Linked DNA regions of Euzebya sp.. The protein of the gene in region 1 interacts with the protein of each later gene in a pairwise test. Links are inferred from orthologs where the notes say so. Each region holds a gene or a part of one and is shown on either strand. Other genes may lie near its edges.

What was found.
Region 2: the proteins of rpsB (region 1) and ACEQ2X_RS16840 interact in binary tests that used the Escherichia coli proteins (3 or more experiments, as listed by UniProt). The link is inferred for Euzebya sp. from one-to-one orthologs.

What each region holds. Positions count from the first base shown.
Region 1 is NZ_CAXQBR010000097.1:21,724-30,741, forward strand. What follows is about bases 6,188-8,962. They hold rpsB (30S ribosomal protein S2), read right to left. Parts: upstream 8,198-8,962; coding sequence 7,178-8,197; downstream 6,188-7,177. Other genes in these bases: pyrH (UMP kinase), read right to left, coding at 6,188-6,303; ACEQ2X_RS21425 (translation elongation factor Ts), read right to left, coding at 6,490-7,107; ACEQ2X_RS21435 (murein hydrolase activator EnvC), read right to left, coding at 8,540-8,962. Outside these bases: ACEQ2X_RS21390 (hypothetical protein), read left to right, coding at 1-525; ACEQ2X_RS21395 (RIP metalloprotease), read right to left, coding at 515-1,660; dxr (1-deoxy-D-xylulose-5-phosphate reductoisomerase), read right to left, coding at 1,718-2,860; 23S rRNA (adenine(2503)-C(2))-methyltransferase RlmN, read right to left, coding at 2,857-4,041; ACEQ2X_RS21410 (phosphatidate cytidylyltransferase), read right to left, coding at 4,046-4,906; frr (ribosome recycling factor), read right to left, coding at 4,925-5,479; more of pyrH, read right to left, coding at 5,599-6,187; more of ACEQ2X_RS21435, read right to left, coding at 8,963-9,018. UniProt on the Escherichia coli protein: Required for ribosomal protein bS1 (rpsA) to bind to the 30S subunit.
Region 2 is NZ_CAXQBR010000075.1:74,944-83,866, reverse strand. Bases 1-2,680 are described here. They hold ACEQ2X_RS16840 (RNA-binding S4 domain-containing protein), read right to left. Parts: upstream 1,688-2,680; coding sequence 1,313-1,687; downstream 1-1,312. Other genes in these bases: ACEQ2X_RS16835 (flagellar motor protein MotB), read right to left, coding at 1,762-2,680; lysS (lysine--tRNA ligase), read left to right, coding at 1-1,310. In the rest of the region: more of ACEQ2X_RS16835, read right to left, coding at 2,681-2,682; ACEQ2X_RS16830 (motility protein A), read right to left, coding at 2,701-3,486; ACEQ2X_RS16825 (ATP-dependent Clp protease ATP-binding subunit), read left to right, coding at 3,797-6,316; ACEQ2X_RS16820 (cell wall-binding repeat-containing protein), read right to left, coding at 6,534-8,923. UniProt on the Escherichia coli protein: Involved in the recycling of free 50S ribosomal subunits that still carry a nascent chain. Binds RNA more specifically than DNA. Binds with very high affinity to the free 50S ribosomal subunit. Does not bind it when it is part of the 70S ribosome.

The DNA.
Region 1 (9,018 bases):
TTCGACCACGGCGCCCACCTGGACGCGGTCATCGAGGTGGGGGCGCTGGTGGCGGGGTTGGGCGCGGACCGCGTCGCCATGTCCCTCTCCGGTCGGGCGTGGTCGCTCGACGACCCGATCCCACCGGTCCTCGGACCCGGCGCGGACCTCCGCCAGCGGGTCATCGTCGTGCACCGGGCGGAGGCGTCGTCCGACGATGACGCCGACGCGTCGGTCCTGACGACGATCGTGCCCTACGACATCGACGCCGACGACGTCGTGACGACCGGCCCGGCGTTCAGCGACGAGGGCGGGGAGGGGCCGCTGACCCGCGCGCTGGCCGTCGTGGTGGACCACGGGCGGGCGGTCGCCGCCGGGGCCCGCGAGCGCGGGCTCGACGCCGAGGACGTCGGCCGGCAGGTCCTGCGGTGCGAGTCCCTCGGCCACCGCCTGTCCTGGGCCGCCGGCCAGATGGCCTTCGTCGAGCACGCCCGGCTGCTGCCCCTCGGCGACTGCTGGCCGGGGGGCGGGGCCGCTACTGGATGATCTCCGACGCCGGGCTGGTGATGTCGAGGTAGAGCGCGGTGCCGCTCAGCACGATGAAGAACGCGAGCACCAGCAGCGCGATCGGGGTGACCACGTTCGGGTTCAGGTGGAACCTCGGGCGGCGCGGCGCGTCCTTCGGCGCCCGCAGCCGGCGGACGCCGTTCACGGTCTCCTCGACGAGCATGATCGCGACGTGCCCGCCGTCGAGGGGTGGGAGCGGCAGCATGTTCAGCAGGCCGAGCACGATGTTGAGCTGCGCGAGGACGCCGAAGACGACGAGCAGCTCGCCCTGCTGGCCCAGCTCGTTGGTGATCTGCGCGGCGCCGACCAGGCTGGTGATGGAGTTCTCGTCCCGCGGGCCGTCGTCGTCGACCGACGCGAAGAAGTCGGCGAGCCCGGTGGGGCTGAACACCTGGGTCAGACCCGACACGGTCTGGCCGGTGACCCGCCAGATCGACCGGTTGCCGGTGAAGGTCTCGTCCACGGCCCCGGTGAAGCCGAGCCCCCGGTTCTCCGCCTCGGGCGCGACGCCGAGGAAGCCGATCTCCTCGCCGTCGTCGGGGTGGGCCGACGCGAGCGTCGCCGGCACCTCGAGGGTCTCACCGCCGCGCTCCACGGTCAGGACCACGTCCTCGCCGGGGGCCTCGCGGACCAGCGCGGACACCTCGTCGAAGGATCCCGTCGAGGTGCCGTCCACCGCGACGATCCGGTCCCCCGCCGCGAGCTCGGCCGCCGCGGCGGGGCTGTCCTCGCTGACCGCCGCGATGACGTTCGTCGCGACGGGGTCGCCGATGAACCAGAACGCGCCGAGCAGCAGGAGGACCGCCAGGACGAAGTGGGTGGCCGACCCGGCGACCAGCACGATGAACCGCTTCCACGGGGCCTGCTGGTAGAACAGCGCGCCGTCGTGGGCCGGGTCGACCTCCTCGTACGGGGTCATCCCGGTGATCTTCACGTAGCCGCCTGCGGGGATGCCCTTCACGCCGTACTCGGTCTCGCCGCGGCGGGTCGACCAGATGCGCGGCCCGAACCCGACGAAGAACTCCGTCACCCGCATCCCGAAGGCCTTCGCGGTGATGAAGTGGCCGAACTCGTGGACCATGATCGCGAAGGCGATCACGGCGATGAACAGCACTACGAACAACGGGGGGCTCCTCGCGGTGCGGCCGCGGTCAGGTCACGGGGCGCGAGCTCACCCGGCGCGGGCGATGTGCCGGCGCGCGTCCCGGCGGGCGTCGGCCTCGGCGGCCAGGACCTGCTCGAGGCTCTCGACGGGCTGTGCCTCATGTCGTCCCAAGGTTGCCGCGACGACGTCGGCGATGCCGAGGAAACCCAGCCGCCGGTCGAGGAACGCGGCGACGGCCTCCTCGTTGGCCGCGTTGTACGCCGCGGGCGCCGTCCCGCCGGCCCGGCCGGCCTGGACCGCCAGGCGGACCATCGGGAAGGTGTCGTGGTCGAGGGGCTCGAAGGTGAGGGACTGCGCGGTGGTCCAGTCCATGCGCGCCGGGGCGTGGCCGAGGCGGTCCGGCCAGCTCAGCGCCAGCTGGATCGGCAGGCGCATGTCCGGCGGGCTGAGCTTCGCGATCGTCGCCCCGTCGACGAACTCCACCATCGAGTGGACGATCGACTGGGGGTGGACCACCACCTCGATCCGGTCGTACGGGACCTCGAAGAGCAGGTGGGCCTCGATGACCTCGAGCGCCTTGTTCGCGAGGCTGGCCGAGTTGATCGTGATCAGCGGGCCCATGTCCCAGGTCGGGTGGTCGAGGGCCTCGTCGACGGTGACCGCGCCCAGCTCGGCGCGGGTGCGTCCGCGGAAGGGGCCGCCTGAGGCGGTGATCACCAGGCGGGCGACCTCCTCGGCGCGGCCGCCGCGGAGGCACTGGGCGAGCGCGGAGTGCTCGGAGTCGACCGGGACGATCTGGTCGCGGTCGGCCGCGGTGGCGCGGACCAGGTCCCCGCCGACGATCAGCGACTCCTTGTTCGCGAGCGCCAGCCGGCTGCCGGCGGCGAGGGCGGCGAGGGTCGGTCGGAGCCCCTGGCTGCCGTCCACGCCGTTGACGACGATGTCGGCGCCGCAGCCCGCCACGGCGGTGGCCGCCCCCTCGCCGTCGACGACCTCCACGTCCGGGAGCGCCTCCCGCACCACCCGCGCCGCGTCGGCGTCGGCGACGCCGACCAGCGCCGCGCCGGTGGCGCGGGCCTGGGCGATGACCTCCTCGCTGCGCCCGCAGGCGAGCGCGATCACCCGGAACCGGTCGGGGTGCCGGGCGACGACGTCGAGGGTCTGGGTGCCGATCGATCCGGTCGACCCGACGACCGCGACGGTCCTCACGAGGTGCGGCCGCTGATCCGCTCGGCGGCGCCCACCGCCACGGGCAGCGTGCGGCCGCTGGCTGCGGTGTAGTTGGCGTAGAGCTGGCCGCAGGCCGCGTCGATCTCGTCGCCCCGGTTGGCCCGGATGGTGGTGGAGATCCCCGCCGTGCCGAGCACGTCGGCGAAGGCCTGCTGCGCGGCGATCGGCGGGGCGTGCCACGGCACCGCCGGCGTCGGGTTCATCGGGATCAGGTTGACGTGGGACGCCCCGGCGGGCATGTGCCGGGTCAGCAGGTCCCGCAGCGTCGCCGCCTGCGCGGTGGAGGTGTTGACGCCGTCGATCATCACGTACTCGAAGGTGACGCGGCGTCCGGTCGCCTCGAGGTAGTCCCGCGTAGCCGCGAGGAGCTCGGCGAGGGGGTGGGTCCGGTTGATCGGGACCAGGTCGTCGCGGAGGTCGTCGTCGGGGGCGTGCAGGCTGACCGCCAGGGTGATCGGCAGGTCCAGGGCCTGGAGGCGGCGGATGCCGGGCACCAGCCCGACGGTGGAGACGGTGATCGACCGGGCCGACAGCCCGAAGGGCCCGTGCAGCCACCGGACCGCCTCGAGGGTCACGTCGAGGTTGGCGAGCGGCTCCCCCATGCCCATGAACACGACGTTGGTGACGTGGTCGGGCGCGCCGTCCGGCAGCGGCGTCCCGCCGTCGGCGCCGAGCTCGCCGGCCAGCAGGCGCTGCATCACCGTGACCTGCCGGACTGTCTCCCCGACGGTGAGCTGGCGCCGGAAGCCGATCTGCCCGGTGGCGCAGAACGGGCAGCCCATCGCACAGCCCGCCTGGGTCGAGATGCACACCGTCGCCCGCCCGCTGGGCGGGGTGGAGTCGGCCCCGGCGAGGCGCTCGGAGGACGGCGGGTACAGCATGAGGACGCTCTCGACGGCCTCGGCCCGATCCCCCGAGCCGCAGGACAGGAGGACCTTGCGGGTCAGGCCGCCATCGGCCTCAGAGACCTGCAGGATGCGCGGCGGGTCGTCCATCGCCGCGCCGAGCCGCTCCCGCAACGCCGTCGGCAGGTTCGTCATCGCCTGGGGGTCGTCGACGCCCTTGGCGAGCCAGGCGGCGACCTGGTCGCGGCGGTACCGCGGCTGGTCGCCGAGGAGGGCGTCGAGCCCGCCCGCGGTGTAGGGGTCGGCAGCGGTCATGTGATCAGATCCCGAAGGCCTGGAGGACGAGGTGGGTGGTCGGCAGCGCGAACAGCAGGCCGTCGACGCGGTCCATGACGCCGCCGTGGCCCGGGAAGATGGTGCCCAGGTCCTTCACGCCCAGATCCCGCTTGACCATGGATTCGGCCAGGTCGCCCAGGGTGGCGGCGACGGCGACGGCGAGCGCGAGCACCACGGCGCTCACCGGCGTGACGCCGGGGACCAGCTGGGCGGTGACGACCAGCGCCATCACGACGGTCGTGGCGAGGGCGCCGGCGAACCCCTCCCAGCTCTTGGCCGGGCTGATGCCCGGCGCCATGCGGGTGCGGCCGAAGTTGCGCCCGAAGGCGTACGCGCCGATGTCGTTGGTGATCGCGAGGCCGGCCCCGGCGAGGACGTACCAGTAGCCCTCGTCGCGGGCGAGCAGCAGCCCGAGGGAGCTCGCGAAGCCGTTGACCCACAGCAGCTGGACGGCCAGCCCGCCGATCCGGTCGACGGCCTGGCCGCGCTGGTGGGTGATCATCACCGCACCGAACCCGGCGATCATGCCGCCGAACAGCCCCGCCACGATCGCGTCGCCGCCCCACGCCCAGCTGCCGAACAGCATCACCGGCAGGGCCGCCGCGGCCACGGCCGTCGGCGGCCGGGCTCCGGCGCGCGCGGTGGCGAACGCCTCGTCGAGCTCGTACAGCGCCACCACCAGGTTGACGGCCACGAACGTGAGGAAGACGAGGGGGTGGATCAGCAGCGACCCGATGAACGCGGTCGCGAGGGCCAGCCCGACGCCGATCGCGACGGGGAGGTTGCGCCCTCCCCGGGGCGTCGCGGCCGCCGGGACGTCGCCGGTGGGGTCGGTCGCAGCCATGGCGTCCGCCGGTGGTCCTCAGACCTCCAGCAGGTCGGCCTCCTTCGCCTCGAGGAGCTCGTCGATGCGCTTGATCGCCGCGTCGGTGCGCTTCTGGAGGTCGTCCTCGGCCCGGCGCAGCTCGTCCTCGGAGATCTCACCCTCCTTCTCGAGGTCCTCGAGGTCGCTCTTCGCCGACCGGCGGGAGTTGCGGATCGCGATCCGCCCCTCCTCCGCCCGCTCCCGGGCGACCTTGACGAACTGCTTGCGGCGCTCCTCGGTCAGCTCGGGCAGCACGACCCGGATGACCGTGCCGTCGTTCGACGGGTTGAGGCCGAGGTCGCTCCCGATGATCGCCTTCTCGATGTCGGACATCGCGTTGCGGTCGTAGGGGTTGATGAGCAGCATCCGCGGCTCGGGGGCGGTGACGCCCGCGATCTGCTGGAGGGGGGTCGTCGAGCCGTAGTACTGCACGGGCAGGTCGGTCAGCAGGGTCGGGTTGGCCCGACCCGTGCGGATCTTCGCGAACTCCTCGCGGGTGTGGGTGACGGCGCCGTCCATGCGCTGCTCGGCGTCGTCCAGGATCTCGTCCATCACGGCGGCGTCATCCTCTGCTCTGCTGGTCGATCGGGTCCCCCGGCGTCCCCGGAGGGCCACCCATCCTGCCCGTTCGGTCGGGTCGCCGTCACGTCAGCCCCTCCACGGGCCGCCGGTCAGCTGACGATCGTGCCGATCGGTTCGCCGGAGACGGCCCGGCGGATGTTCCCCTTGGTGAGCATGTCGAAGACGACGATCGGGAGCCCGTTGTCCATGCACAGGCTGATGGCGGTCGCGTCCATCACCTTCAGGCCGTCCTGCAGCACGGTGATGTAGTCGAGGCGCTCGTAGCGCTTGGCGTCGGGGTTGAGCGCCGGGTCGGCGTCGTACACGCCGTCGACCTTGGTGCCCTTGAAGATCGCCTCGGCGCCGATCTCGAGGGCCCGCTGGGCGGCGGCGGTGTCCGTCGAGAAGTAGGGCGCGCCGAGGCCGGCGCCGAAGATGACGATCCGGCCCTTCTCGAGGTGGCGGATCGCCCGGCGGCGGATGTAGGGCTCGGCGAGCTCCTGCATCGCCACGGCGGACTGCACCCGCGTCGGGGTGCCCCGCTTCTCACAGGCGTCCTGCAGCGCGAGGGCGTTGATGACCGTCGCGAGCATCCCCATGTGGTCCGCTGAGGACCGGTCCATCCCCGTCGCCGACATCGAGGCGCCGCGGAGGATGTTGCCGCCGCCCACCACGACCCCGATCTGCACCCCCATCTCGCTGACCTCGACGAGCTGGTCGGCCAGGTCCCCCACGATCGTCGGGGAGATCGACGCGGACTCGTCGGCGAACGTCTCGCCGGACAGCTTCAGCAGGACGCGGGAGTAGGCAGACATCGGCGGTGACCTTCGGTGGTGGGCGCGTGGTGATCCTACGCAGACGTCGACGGGGTCGACACGACGGGGCTGGCTGGCGGGGCGGGCTGGCCGGGGCGGGGCTGGCCGGGGCGGGGCTGGTAGCTCGGGGCTGGCACGACGACGCCCGCCCCGTCGGGGCGGGCGTGGTCTGGACGTCCGGGGTCGCTAGCCGATCTGGAACCGGGTGAACCGGCCGACCTCGATCTTCTCACCCGTCCGGGCGCTGGCCTCGGTGATCAGGTCGGCGATGGTCTGGTCGGGGTTCTTGACGAACGGCTGGTTGAGCAGCACCTGCTCCTTCAGCATGGACTTGACCCGACCCTCGACGATCTTGTCGACGATGTTGTCCGGCTTGCCCTCCTCGCGGGCCTGCTGGGCGGCGAAGGCCCGCTCCTTCTCGATCAGGGCGGGGTCGACGTCGTCCTCGGAGACCGCGACCGGCTTGGAGGCCGCGATGTGCAGGGCGATGTCCTGGGCCAGCTGCTTGAAGCTGTCCTCCTTGGCCACGAAGTCGGTCTCGCAGTGCAGCTGCACCATCACGCCGACCTTGGCGGGCATGCCCGGCGTGGGGGTGTGCAGGTACGCGTGGACCAAGCCCTCGGCGGCGGTCCGCTCCCCGGCGCGCTCCTGGGCCTTGCGACCGGTCTTGGCGCGGACGATGTCAGCGGCCTTCTCGAAGTCGCCGCCGGCCTCCTGGAGGGCCTTCTTGCACTCCATCATGCCGGCGCCGGTGGCCTCGCGGAGCTGCTTGACCTCCGCGGCGGTGATCGTTACGTCACTCATCGGTGTTCTCCTGTGGCCGGGCGTGGAGACGTCCCCGCCCGGCGGTGCGGGGTGGCGGTGTGGTCAGGGGTCAGGCGCTCGCGCCGGCGTCGTCCGACGCCTCGCCCTCGGGCTGGGCGTCCGGCTCGGTCTGGGCGGCCTGCTCGGGCTGGTCGGCCTGCTCCGGCTGGGCGTCAGCGGGCTGGGCGGCCTGCTCGGCCTCGGGGGTCTCGACCGCACCGGCGGTCTCGGCTGCGGCGGCACCCGCGGCGGCGGCGGCCGAGGCGGCCTCCTCCTGCTGCAGGGCGATCTCCCACTCGGCCAGCGGCTCGGCGGCGGGCTGGGTCGGGGCCTCGGGCTGGTCCGGGGTGGACGAGGCCGCGGCGGCGGCCTGCTCGGCGACGACGTCGTCGGAGGTGCGCGCGGCACGGCGGGCGTACCCGGCGGCGCAGGCGTCGGCCATCAGGTGGGTCAGGAGGGCGCCCGAGCGGATCGCGTCGTCGTTGCCGGGGATCACGTAGTCCACGACGTCGGGGTCGCAGTTGGTGTCGACCACGGCGACGACGGGGATGCCGAGCCGGTTGGCCTCGGCGACGGCGATGTGCTCCTTGACGGTGTCGACGACCCAGATGGCCGACGGCAGCTTCGTCATCGAGCGGATCCCGCCGAGGTTGCGCTGCAGCTTGTCGAGCTCGCGGGTGAGCAGCAGCCCCTCCTTCTTGGTGAGGAGCTCGATCGTGCCGTCGTTGACCATGTCCTCGAGCTCGCGCAGGCGGGTGAGGCGGGTCTTGATCGTCTCGAAGTTCGTCAGCATCCCGCCGAGCCAGCGGAAGTTGACGTACGGCATGCCGACGCGCAGCGCCTGCTGCTCGATGGCCTCCTGCGCCTGCTTCTTGGTGCCGACGAAGAGGACGGTGCCGCCGCCGGCGACGGTGTCCTCGACGAACCGGTAGGCGCGCTCGAGCAGACCCACGGTCTGCTGGAGGTCCAGGATGTAGATGCCGTTGCGCTCACCGAAGATGTAGCGCTTCATCTTGGGGTTCCAGCGGCGGGTCTGGTGGCCGAAGTGGACGCCGGCCTCCAGCAGCTGTCGCACGGTGACGACGCTCATGGTGGGTTCTCCTCTGTGGGTTCGCGGTTGGTCCTCGCGCACGTGCCTGACCCCGTGGACGACGTGGCGCGCGCGGCGCCGGTCGTCGTGTGGTCGGGTGGGCCTCCACCGATGTGGTGGACCGCTGGCCCGTCCGCACGCTGTGTGATGTGTGGCCGCCGTCCCGCACGTGGCGGTCGCGAGCAGCCGTCGCGCCCGGAGACGCGGTGGTCGCCGGGCGGGCACCGAAGGGTACATGCACCCCGTCGGGGGCTGCCACCGACGGGTCGGCCGTGGGTCGACGCGCGGCGGTCTTTCTGGGAGGAGGACAAGAGTCCACACCCAAGCCCTGCGGTCGTCGGGTCAGCGGCCGACGTCGGCCGGGAGCCGGGTGAGGCGAGCCGACCAGCGGACCAGCAGGTCCAGCGGGTCGATGTAGGCGCCGTGCAGGCGAGCGCCCCAGTCGAGGTGGGTGGCGCCGTCGGACAGCGCGGCCACCCGGGCGCCGGCGACCACGTGCTGGCCGGCGGTGGCGGTCGCCGTGACCGGGCCGTAGGTGGTGGACCGCCCACCGCCGTGGTCGACGGTCACCCAACCAACGCCGGCGACGTCGCCCGCGAAGGTGACGTCGCCTGCCAGGACGGCGCGGACCGCGTCGCCGGGGGCGGCGGCCAGGTCGACACCCCGGTGACCCGGGCCGTAGGGGTGGTCGGGCGGGTCGAAGGGCCGGACGACCGCACCGGGCACCGGCCGGACGGGACCGGCCGTCGGGGTCTGGGCGGCGTCCGGGCGCGAGTCGTCGTGCAGCGACGTGGTCGGTGGGGCGGCGGTCGGGACGGGTC
Region 2 (8,923 bases), on another replicon or contig:
CCGGCCGCATCGTGCTGCGCCGGGGCCACGGCAAGCTCGTCTTCCTGGTCCTGCGCGAGCGCGGCGTCGACCTGCAGGTGATGGTCAGCCTGGCCGAGGTCGGCGAGCAGGTGATGGCCGGCGTCGACCGGCTCGACGCCGGCGACTGGGTCACCGCCCGCGGCCGGGTGATCCGCTCGCGCCGGGGGGAGCTGAGCGTGATGGCCGCCGACGTGGCGATCATCGCCAAGGCCGTCCGCCCCCTGCCCGACAAGTTCCACGGCCTGAGCGACGTCGACACCCGCTACCGCCAGCGCTACGTCGACCTCATCGTCACCGAGGAGACCCGACGGGCGTTCGCGATCCGCTCGGCGGTGATGCAGGCGCTGCGCAGCGAGCTGATCGAGCGGGACTTCGTCGAGGTCGAGACCCCGATGCTCCACCCGATCCCGGGCGGGGCCGTGGCCCGCCCCTTCACCACCCACCACAACGCCCTCGACGTCGACCTGTACCTGCGGATCGCCCCCGAGCTGTACCTCAAGCGGCTGATCGTGGGCGGCATGGACCGCGTCTTCGAGCTCGGCCGGGTGTTCCGCAACGAGGGCCTGTCGACGCGCCACAACCCCGAGTTCACGATGCTCGAGACCTACGAGGCCTACGCCGACCACGCCGACGTGATGGCCATGACCGAGGCGCTCGTCCGCCGCGCGGCGCGGGAGGCCACGGGGTCCGAGCAGGTCACCTACGCCGGACGCCCCGTCGACCTCGGCGCTGCCTTCGCGCGCCGCCCGCTCCTCGACCTGGTGCGCGAGGCCACCGGCGAGGCGGACCTCGCCTACGACGCCGACCTCGCCGAGGTCCGGGCGCTGTGCGAGCGGCACGAGGTGCACGTCGAGGCGCCGTGGGGCGTCCAGAAGCTCGTCGTCGAGCTGTACGAGAAGCTGGTCGAACCGACCCTGTGGGACCCGACGTTCGTCACCGAGCACCCCGTCGAGACCTCCCCGCTCGCCCACGCGCACCGCTCCGAGCCCCACGTCACCGAGCGCTTCGAGCTGATCGTCGCCGGACGCGAGCTCGCCAACGGGTTCTCCGAGCTCGCCGACCCCGTCGACCAGCGCGCGCGGTTCGAGGCGCAGGCCGCCGCGAAGGCCGCAGGGGACGCCGAGGCGATGGTCGTCGACGAGGACTACCTGCGCGCCCTCGAGTACGGCCTGCCGCCCACCGGCGGCCTCGGGGTCGGCATCGACCGGCTCGTCATGCTGCTGGCCGGCGTCGAGTCCATCCGCGACGTCATCCTGTTCCCGACCCTGCGGCCGGAGGCCGGCAGCTAGCGTCAGCGGGCCCGACGGCCCTTCAGGCGCTCCATCTCGCGGCGGTCCTTCTTCGTCGGCCGGCCGGCGCCGGGATCGCGGATGCCCTCGAGCAGGTGGGTCACGTCGCGCGTCGGCGGCGGTGGGGACCGGTCCACGTAGCAGTCGACGGCCACCTTCGCCCCGACGCGGGTCTCGATGACCCGGGCGACCTCGACCACGCGGGGCCAGTCACCGACCCGCGCCTCGACCACGTCGCCGACGCCGACCGCTGCAGCGGGCTTCACCCGGTCGCCGTTGACGCGGACGTGACCGGCGCGGCACGCCTGCCCTGCGGCCGTCCGGGTCTTGTAGAGCCGGATCGACCACAGCCACTTGTCGACTCGTGTCGTCTCCACCCCGCCCAGTGTGGCAGGCGCGGCGGGGCCGGGCGGACCTGGTCAGCCGCGGTGCTGGTCAGCCGTCGATGCCGTCAGCCGCCGATGATCGTGGCGACCGACGTCGACCCGCCGGCGGGGGTGGCCGTGCCGGGGAGCGGCTCGGAGAAGTCGAGGATCGGGGGCTCGACGCCGACCGGCGGCGGTGCGACGCCCGAGTCCGACAGGTCGAGGGCGACGATGAGGATCTCCACCCGGCGGTTCGTCGCGCGGTTCTCGGGGCTGTCGTTCGGGACCAGCGGCCGGTGCTCGCCGTAGCCGGCGGCGGAGATCCGGTCGTACGGGAAGCCGTGGACCTCGCCGAGGTGCTGGAGCACGGCGATGGCGCGGTCGGTCGACAGGTTCCAGTTCGTGTACCCGCCGCGGTTCATCGGCTGGTCGTCGGTGTGCCCCTCGATCACGACGGTGTTCGGGGCGTCGAGCAGCACCGGCGCGATCTCGCCCAGCACGGTGTGCCCGTCCGGGTTGAGGACGGCCGACCCGGTCGCGAAGAGCACGTCGTCGGTCGAGATCGAGATCACGAGGCCCCGCTCGTCGTCGCGGATGTCCGCGGAGATGGGGATCTCGAGGTCGCTGAGGGCCTCCTCGAGCTGCTCCTCGACGGCGTTGAGCTGCTCGGCCGCCTCGCCGGCCGCGCCGGTGTCGGTCTCACCCAACTCGTCGACCAGCGGGTCCTCGGGGTCGCTCTGGTTGCGCTGGGGGGCGATCAGCGAGATCGGCGTGGCGCTCGTGTCCTCGAGGCGGGTGCCGTTGACCAGCCCCATCTCGACGGCCGGGTTGTCGAACGGGCCGGCGAGGCCGGACACGAACGCCTCGAACTTCTTCGCGTTCGTGTCGGACACGGCGAACAGCATGACGAAGAACGCCATGAGCAGGGTGACCATGTCGCCGTAGGTCCCGAGCCACCTGCCGGTGTCGGCGGGGGGATCGGGCTCCTTGCACCTGTGCTTGGCCATGTGCGGGCTCCCTGCGGCCTAGGCCGCGGCGGCCATGCGGTCGGAGTAGCCCACGTGCTCGCTCGGCGGCAGGTAGGACTCGAGCCGCTCGACCAGCATCTGGGGGCTCATCCCCGCCTGGATCGACAGGATCCCGTCGAGGACGACCTGCATCGAGGCCTGCTCGGCGTCGCTGATCAGCTTCAGCTTCGAGGCGAACGGCAGGAACATCATGTTCGCGAAGATGACCCCGTACAGCGTCGTCAGCAGGGCCACGGCCATGCCGGCGCCGAGCTGGGAGGGGTCGGCCAGGTTCCCGAGCATGTTGATCAGGCCGATGACCGTGCCGATCATGCCGAAGGTCGGCATGTAGCCGCCGACGGCCTCGTGGAAGCTGATCATCTTCTTGTGGCGGGTGCCGACGGCCTCCATGTGGATCATCAGGGTCTCCTCGACCCGCTCGGAGTCCACGCCGTCGAGGATCAGCTGGGTGCCCTTCTTCAGGAACTCGTCCTCGATCTCGCCGAGCCGGGACTCGAGGGCGAGGACGCCCTCGCGCCGGGCGACGTCGGCGAGCTGGGCCATCATCGTGACCGTCGCCGAGTTGTCGAAGCTCGCGCCCTTGATGGACTTGAGGATGCTCGGGACGATCCGACCGAGGTCCTCCTTGTCGAGGCTGGACATGGCCGAGCCGAGGGCGCCGAAGAACACCAGCACGAAGGACGACGGCCCGATCAGGGGGCCGAAGCTGTTCCCGTCCATGACCGTCGACACGATGATCGACAGGAAGGCCATGGCGAGCCCGCCTATGAGTGCGATGTCCATGCGTGCGGTCCCTGCCTCGTCCGTGAAGCGACGGACGTGGTCCATCCACGCCCTGCAGGAAGAGGATCGGCCGCCGCCCGGCCGACTTGAGGGCAGACTTCACGCAGCGTGATGTCCCTCAGCTCAGGGCCTCGTCGGCCGACCAGGAGGGGAGCTCGGCGCCCCCGTGAGGCACGTCTCGTCGAGGGCGGCAGCTTGCGGCCCTGGGTAGGGTGGGGCGTGAGGTGACCACCCCGATCCGGGCCGGATCCGCCGGTGCGATGACGATACGGTTCACCGGACTCCCCGCTACTGCCCAGGGGGCACAGAGATGTTCGAACGCTTCACCGACCGAGCACGGCGAGTTGTGGTTCTCGCTCAGGAAGAAGCTCGGATGCTCAACCACAACTACATCGGCACCGAGCACATCCTGCTCGGGCTGATCCACGAGGGTGAGGGCGTGGCCGCGAAGGCCCTCGAGTCGCTCGGCATCTCCCTCGAGGGCGTGCGCGAGCAGGTCGAGGAGATCATCGGCCAGGGCCAGACGGCTCCGGCGGGTCACATCCCCTTCACGCCGCGCGCGAAGAAGGTCCTCGAGCTGAGCCTGCGGGAGGCGCTGCAGCTCGGGCACAACTACATCGGCACCGAGCACATCCTGCTCGGCCTGATCCGCGAGGGCGAGGGCGTCGCCGCCCAGGTCCTCCAGAAGCTGGGCGCGGACCTCAACCGCGTGCGCCAGCAGGTCATCCAGCTGCTCAGCGGCTACGCCGGCGGCGAGTCGGGGTCCTCGACCTCCGGCTCGGGGCAGAAGGCCGGCGTCTCCGGTGGCTCCGGCGAGGGCGAGTCGAAGGGCTCGGCGGTGCTCGACCAGTTCGGGCGCAACCTCACCCAGCACGCCCGCGACGGCAAGCTCGACCCGGTCATCGGCCGCAAGCGCGAGATCGAGCGGGTCATGCAGGTCCTCAGCCGCCGGACCAAGAACAACCCGGTGCTGATCGGCGAGCCAGGTGTCGGCAAGACCGCGATCGTCGAGGGCCTGGCCCAGATGATCGTGGCCGGGTCGATCCCCGAGACGCTGAAGGACAAGCAGCTCTACACCCTCGACCTCGGCGCGCTGGTCGCCGGATCCCGCTACCGCGGTGACTTCGAGGAGCGCCTGAAGAAGGTGCTGAAGGAGATCACGACCCGCGGCGACATCATCCTGTTCATCGACGAGCTGCACACCCTCGTCGGGGCGGGCGCCGCCGAGGGCGCGATCGACGCCGCGTCGATCCTGAAGCCCATGCTGGCCCGCGGCGAGCTGCAGACCATCGGCGCGACGACCATCGACGAGTACCGCAAGTACCTCGAGAAGGACGCCGCGCTCGAGCGCCGCTTCCAGCCGATCACCGTCGAGCAGCCCTCGATCGCCCACACGATCGAGATCCTGAAGGGCCTGCGCGACCGCTACGAGGCCCACCACCGCGTCACGATCACCGACGACGCCCTGGTGGCCGCGGCGAACCTCGCCGACCGCTACATCTCCGACCGCTTCCTCCCCGACAAGGCGATCGACCTGATCGACGAGGCCGGGTCCCGCCTCCGGATCCGCCGCCTGACCGCCCCGCCGGACCTCCAGGACCTCGAGGACGAGGCCAACGAGGTCCGCAAGCAGAAGGAGGCGGCGATCGACGACCAGGACTTCGAGAAGGCCGCCCGGCTGCGCGACGAGGAGAAGAAGCTCCTCGAGCGGAAGGCGGCCCGGGAGAAGGAGTGGAAGTCCGACGGCATGGACTCCGTCCTCACCCTGGACGAGGAGGACATCGCCGAGGTCCTCAGCAACTGGACGGGCATCCCGGTCTTCAAGCTGACCGAGGAGGAGACCCAGAAGCTGCTGCGGATGGAGTCCGAGCTCCACAAGCGGATCATCGGCCAGGAGGAGGCCATCGCAGCCGTCTCCAAGTCCATCCGCCGCACCCGGTCCGGCCTGAAGGACCCGAAGCGCCCCGCCGGCTCGTTCATCTTCCTCGGCCCCTCCGGCGTCGGGAAGACCGAGCTCGCCAAGACGCTGGCGGAGTTCCTCTTCGGCGACGAGGACGCGCTGATCCACCTCGACATGTCCGAGTACATGGAGAAGCACACGGTCAGCCGCCTGATCGGCTCGCCTCCGGGCTACGTGGGCTACGAGGAGGGCGGCCAGCTGACCGAGGCGGTCCGCCGCCGGCCCTTCAGCGTGGTCCTGTTCGACGAGGTCGAGAAGGCCCACCCGGACGTGTTCAACAGCCTCCTGCAGATCCTGGAGGACGGTCGCCTGACCGACAGCCAGGGCAAGAGCGTGGACTTCAAGAACACCGTGCTGATCATGACCTCGAACCTGGGGACCCGTGAGCTGGGTCGTACCCAGACCGGCTTCGGGGTGCAGGACGAGGCCAGCCACTACGAGCGGATGAAGTCCCAGGTCGATGACGAGCTGAAGCGCCACTTCCGCCCGGAGTTCCTCAACCGCATCGACGACACGATCGTCTTCCACCCCCTGACCCAGGAGCAGGTGAAGGCCATCGTGGACCTGATGATGAAGCGGGTGAAGGGCCAGCTGAAGGCCAAGGCCCTCGACATCGAGCTGACCGAGGACGCGAAGGACTGGCTGAGCAAGAAGGGCTACGACCCCACGCTGGGCGCCCGGCCGCTGCGCCGGACCATCCAGCGCGAGATCGAGGACGCCCTCAGCGAGAAGCTCCTCTACGGCGAGTTCAGCGCCAACCAGCTGATCGTCGCGGACATCGAGGAGGACGCCGTCGTCTTCCGCGCCGTCGACGCCCCGGAGGTCCCGCCGATGGAGCTGGCCGGCACCGGCAGCGACGCCGAGGACTGACCAGCCCGACCACGATCACGACGCCCCGGCCGCCAAGAGGCCGGGGCGTCGTCGCGTCCGCGGCGCGGTGGCGCCGCACCCGATGTCTCAGATCTGAGCGCTCGGTGCGCGGGCGGACCTCGTGCTCAGATCTGAGGATCAGGGCGACCGACCGGAGACCGAGATCTGAGGGGCAGGTCCGTCGGCGGAGCTACCCCTCAGATCTGAGGATCAGGGGTCAGTGCCGGCGGCGGCGGATGGTGCGGTGGAGCAGGACCGAGCCGATGAGCCAGGCGGCCACGGCGGCCCACCACCAGATCTGGCCGTCGGCGAAGAGGCGGTGGGACAGGCTGTCGGCGTAGACCGCCGGCGGGGCCATCCAGCTCGCGAGCGCCGGGGTCGTCGCGACGCCGTCCGGCAGCCCGGGATCGCTCAGGTTCGCGCACGCCACCTTGTTGCCGTCCGGGTCGTGCAGGACGACCGACCGCGCCTCCGGCCCGGCGATGGCGAACGCGGTCGCGGTGCCGCGGCCGACGCCCTGCGCGTCGCTGATGAACGACGGGTGGATCTCGTTCGGCGGCATCGTCGACCCGCCCGGGGTGAACTGGAAGTGGTCGCCCCCGGAGTTCGCGCAGGTGTCGACGTGGACGTGCACCGGCACGGTGGTGCTGGCGGGCAGCCCCTGGACCTGCAGCTCGACCTCGGTGGTCCCGTGGACGGTGCGGACCATCGTCGCGGTCCCGCTGACCTCCCCGTAGGCCTCTGACGCCTCCGGCAGCGGGGCGATCGAGCCGACGCTCCGGTACTCGCCGTGGCTGCGGTCCCCGCGGGTGTCGCCCTCGACCCCGCCCGTGACCTCCGCCAGCTCGGCCACGACGTCGTCGGACAGCGCCGCGGTCCCGCCGACGACCCGGATGTCCTCGGCGACGGCGGCCTTCTCGCCCAGCAGGGCGCTGGCCGGCTCGCCGAGGGAGTCGGCGGGGACCTGCAGCAGGACGCCCTCGGCCACGGCCGCCGCGGCCGCGGCGCCGAGCGCGTCCGGCCAGTTCTCGACCGTGGCGATCCACCACCCGGTGTCGTCCTGACCCATCTGGATGCCGAGCTCGGCCATCAGCGCGCTGGTCTCGAGCGCGTCGGCCCCGGCGGTGCGCTCGACGTCGCTGATGTCGGGGTCGACCTCGGGCAGCGACCCCTCGACGGCCTCGGACACCGCCTGGCCGACCACCCGCACGTCGACGACCTGCCCGCCCTGGAGGAACGAGCGGACGCTCGGCGCCAGCTCCTCTGCGGGGGTGAGCAGGACCGGGCGGGTCACCAGCGCGCCGACGGCGGAGGCCGCCAGCGCCGAGGCGAAGTCGTTCCCCTCCACCAGGAAGGCGTTCCCGCTGCCGATGGACTCCGCGATCATCACCGCGGTCTGGAAGCGGTCCCCACCGCCGATCCGGGTGACGTCCTCGATGCCGGCGGCGGCGAGGTCGGTGACCACCTGGTCGTCGAGGGCCGCGGTGCCGCCGAGCAGCCACGCCCGGGTGGCGCCCAGCCGCGCGATCTCCTCGGCGACGCGGTCGTCCAGCCCGGCGCGGGGGGTGATCAGCAGCGGCGCCTCGAGGTGGGCCGCGAGGGGCGCGCCGGCCAGCGCGTCCGCGAACTGCTCGCTGGTCGCGATCACCACGTTCGCCGCCGCGCCCGGGAAGGCCTCGCGGCTGACCTCGAGGGCCGTCCCGATCCGCTCGTCACCGGCGAGCCGCTCGATGGTCGCGCCCTCGGGTGCCCGCCCCGCTGGGGGCTCTGGTGTGGAGAACCAGTTGCACAGCGGCGGGTTCGGCATGTCGTCGCGGTCGTACTCCGCGCACGTCGCCGCCGCGAGGATCCCCGGACCCGGCGTGAACGGCGGCCGGTTGTCGCAGTCCGACGGCAGGGGGATGCCCGGGACCTGCGCGGTGCCCGACCCGTCGCCGACGGCGCTGGTCGCCTCCCCGTCCACGCCGGTGTTGCCCTCCCAGCAGTTCCCCTCGCCCTCGCCGTCCCAGACCATGTCGGTCCCGTTGGGCTGGGCCAGGCCGTTGGGGTTGATGCCGTAGGCGTTCTCCCGCCAGGTGTTGAAGTTCGAGGTGTCGAACTGCAACAGCGGGTCGTCCTCGCCGCGCAGCGTGGCGGGGACGAAGAACTGGAAGGTCCCGTTGCGCCAGTTGTCGTAGATCGTGTTGTGCTCGTAGAGGTTGTAGTTCCCGCCGGCGAGCACGATGCCGGACCCGACCGGCAGGGGGACGACCGGGCAGACGACGCCCTCGTCGTAGTCGCGCTCGGAGAACGGTCCGGTGCAGACGCCCTGCTGCACGAAGTCCTCGAAGTAGCCGGTGTTGTTCGAGTGGAACAGGTTGTCGTGGAAGTACGCGTGGTCCTGCGGCAGGCCGGGGTGGTCGGGGAACAGGCTGTCCATCGCCGCGCCCACGGCGTTGTGGTCGAACTCGTTGTGGTGGGTGTGGACGGAGTTCCCGGCCGTGCCCGAGTACCCGAGGGTGTTGTGGTGCCCACGGCAGCCGCGGATCTCGGTGCCGAGGCGCAGCCCCTCGTTGTCGTCGAAGAGCCCGGCCTCGGCGTTCAGGTCCGTGGCCGAGCCCGGGTAGA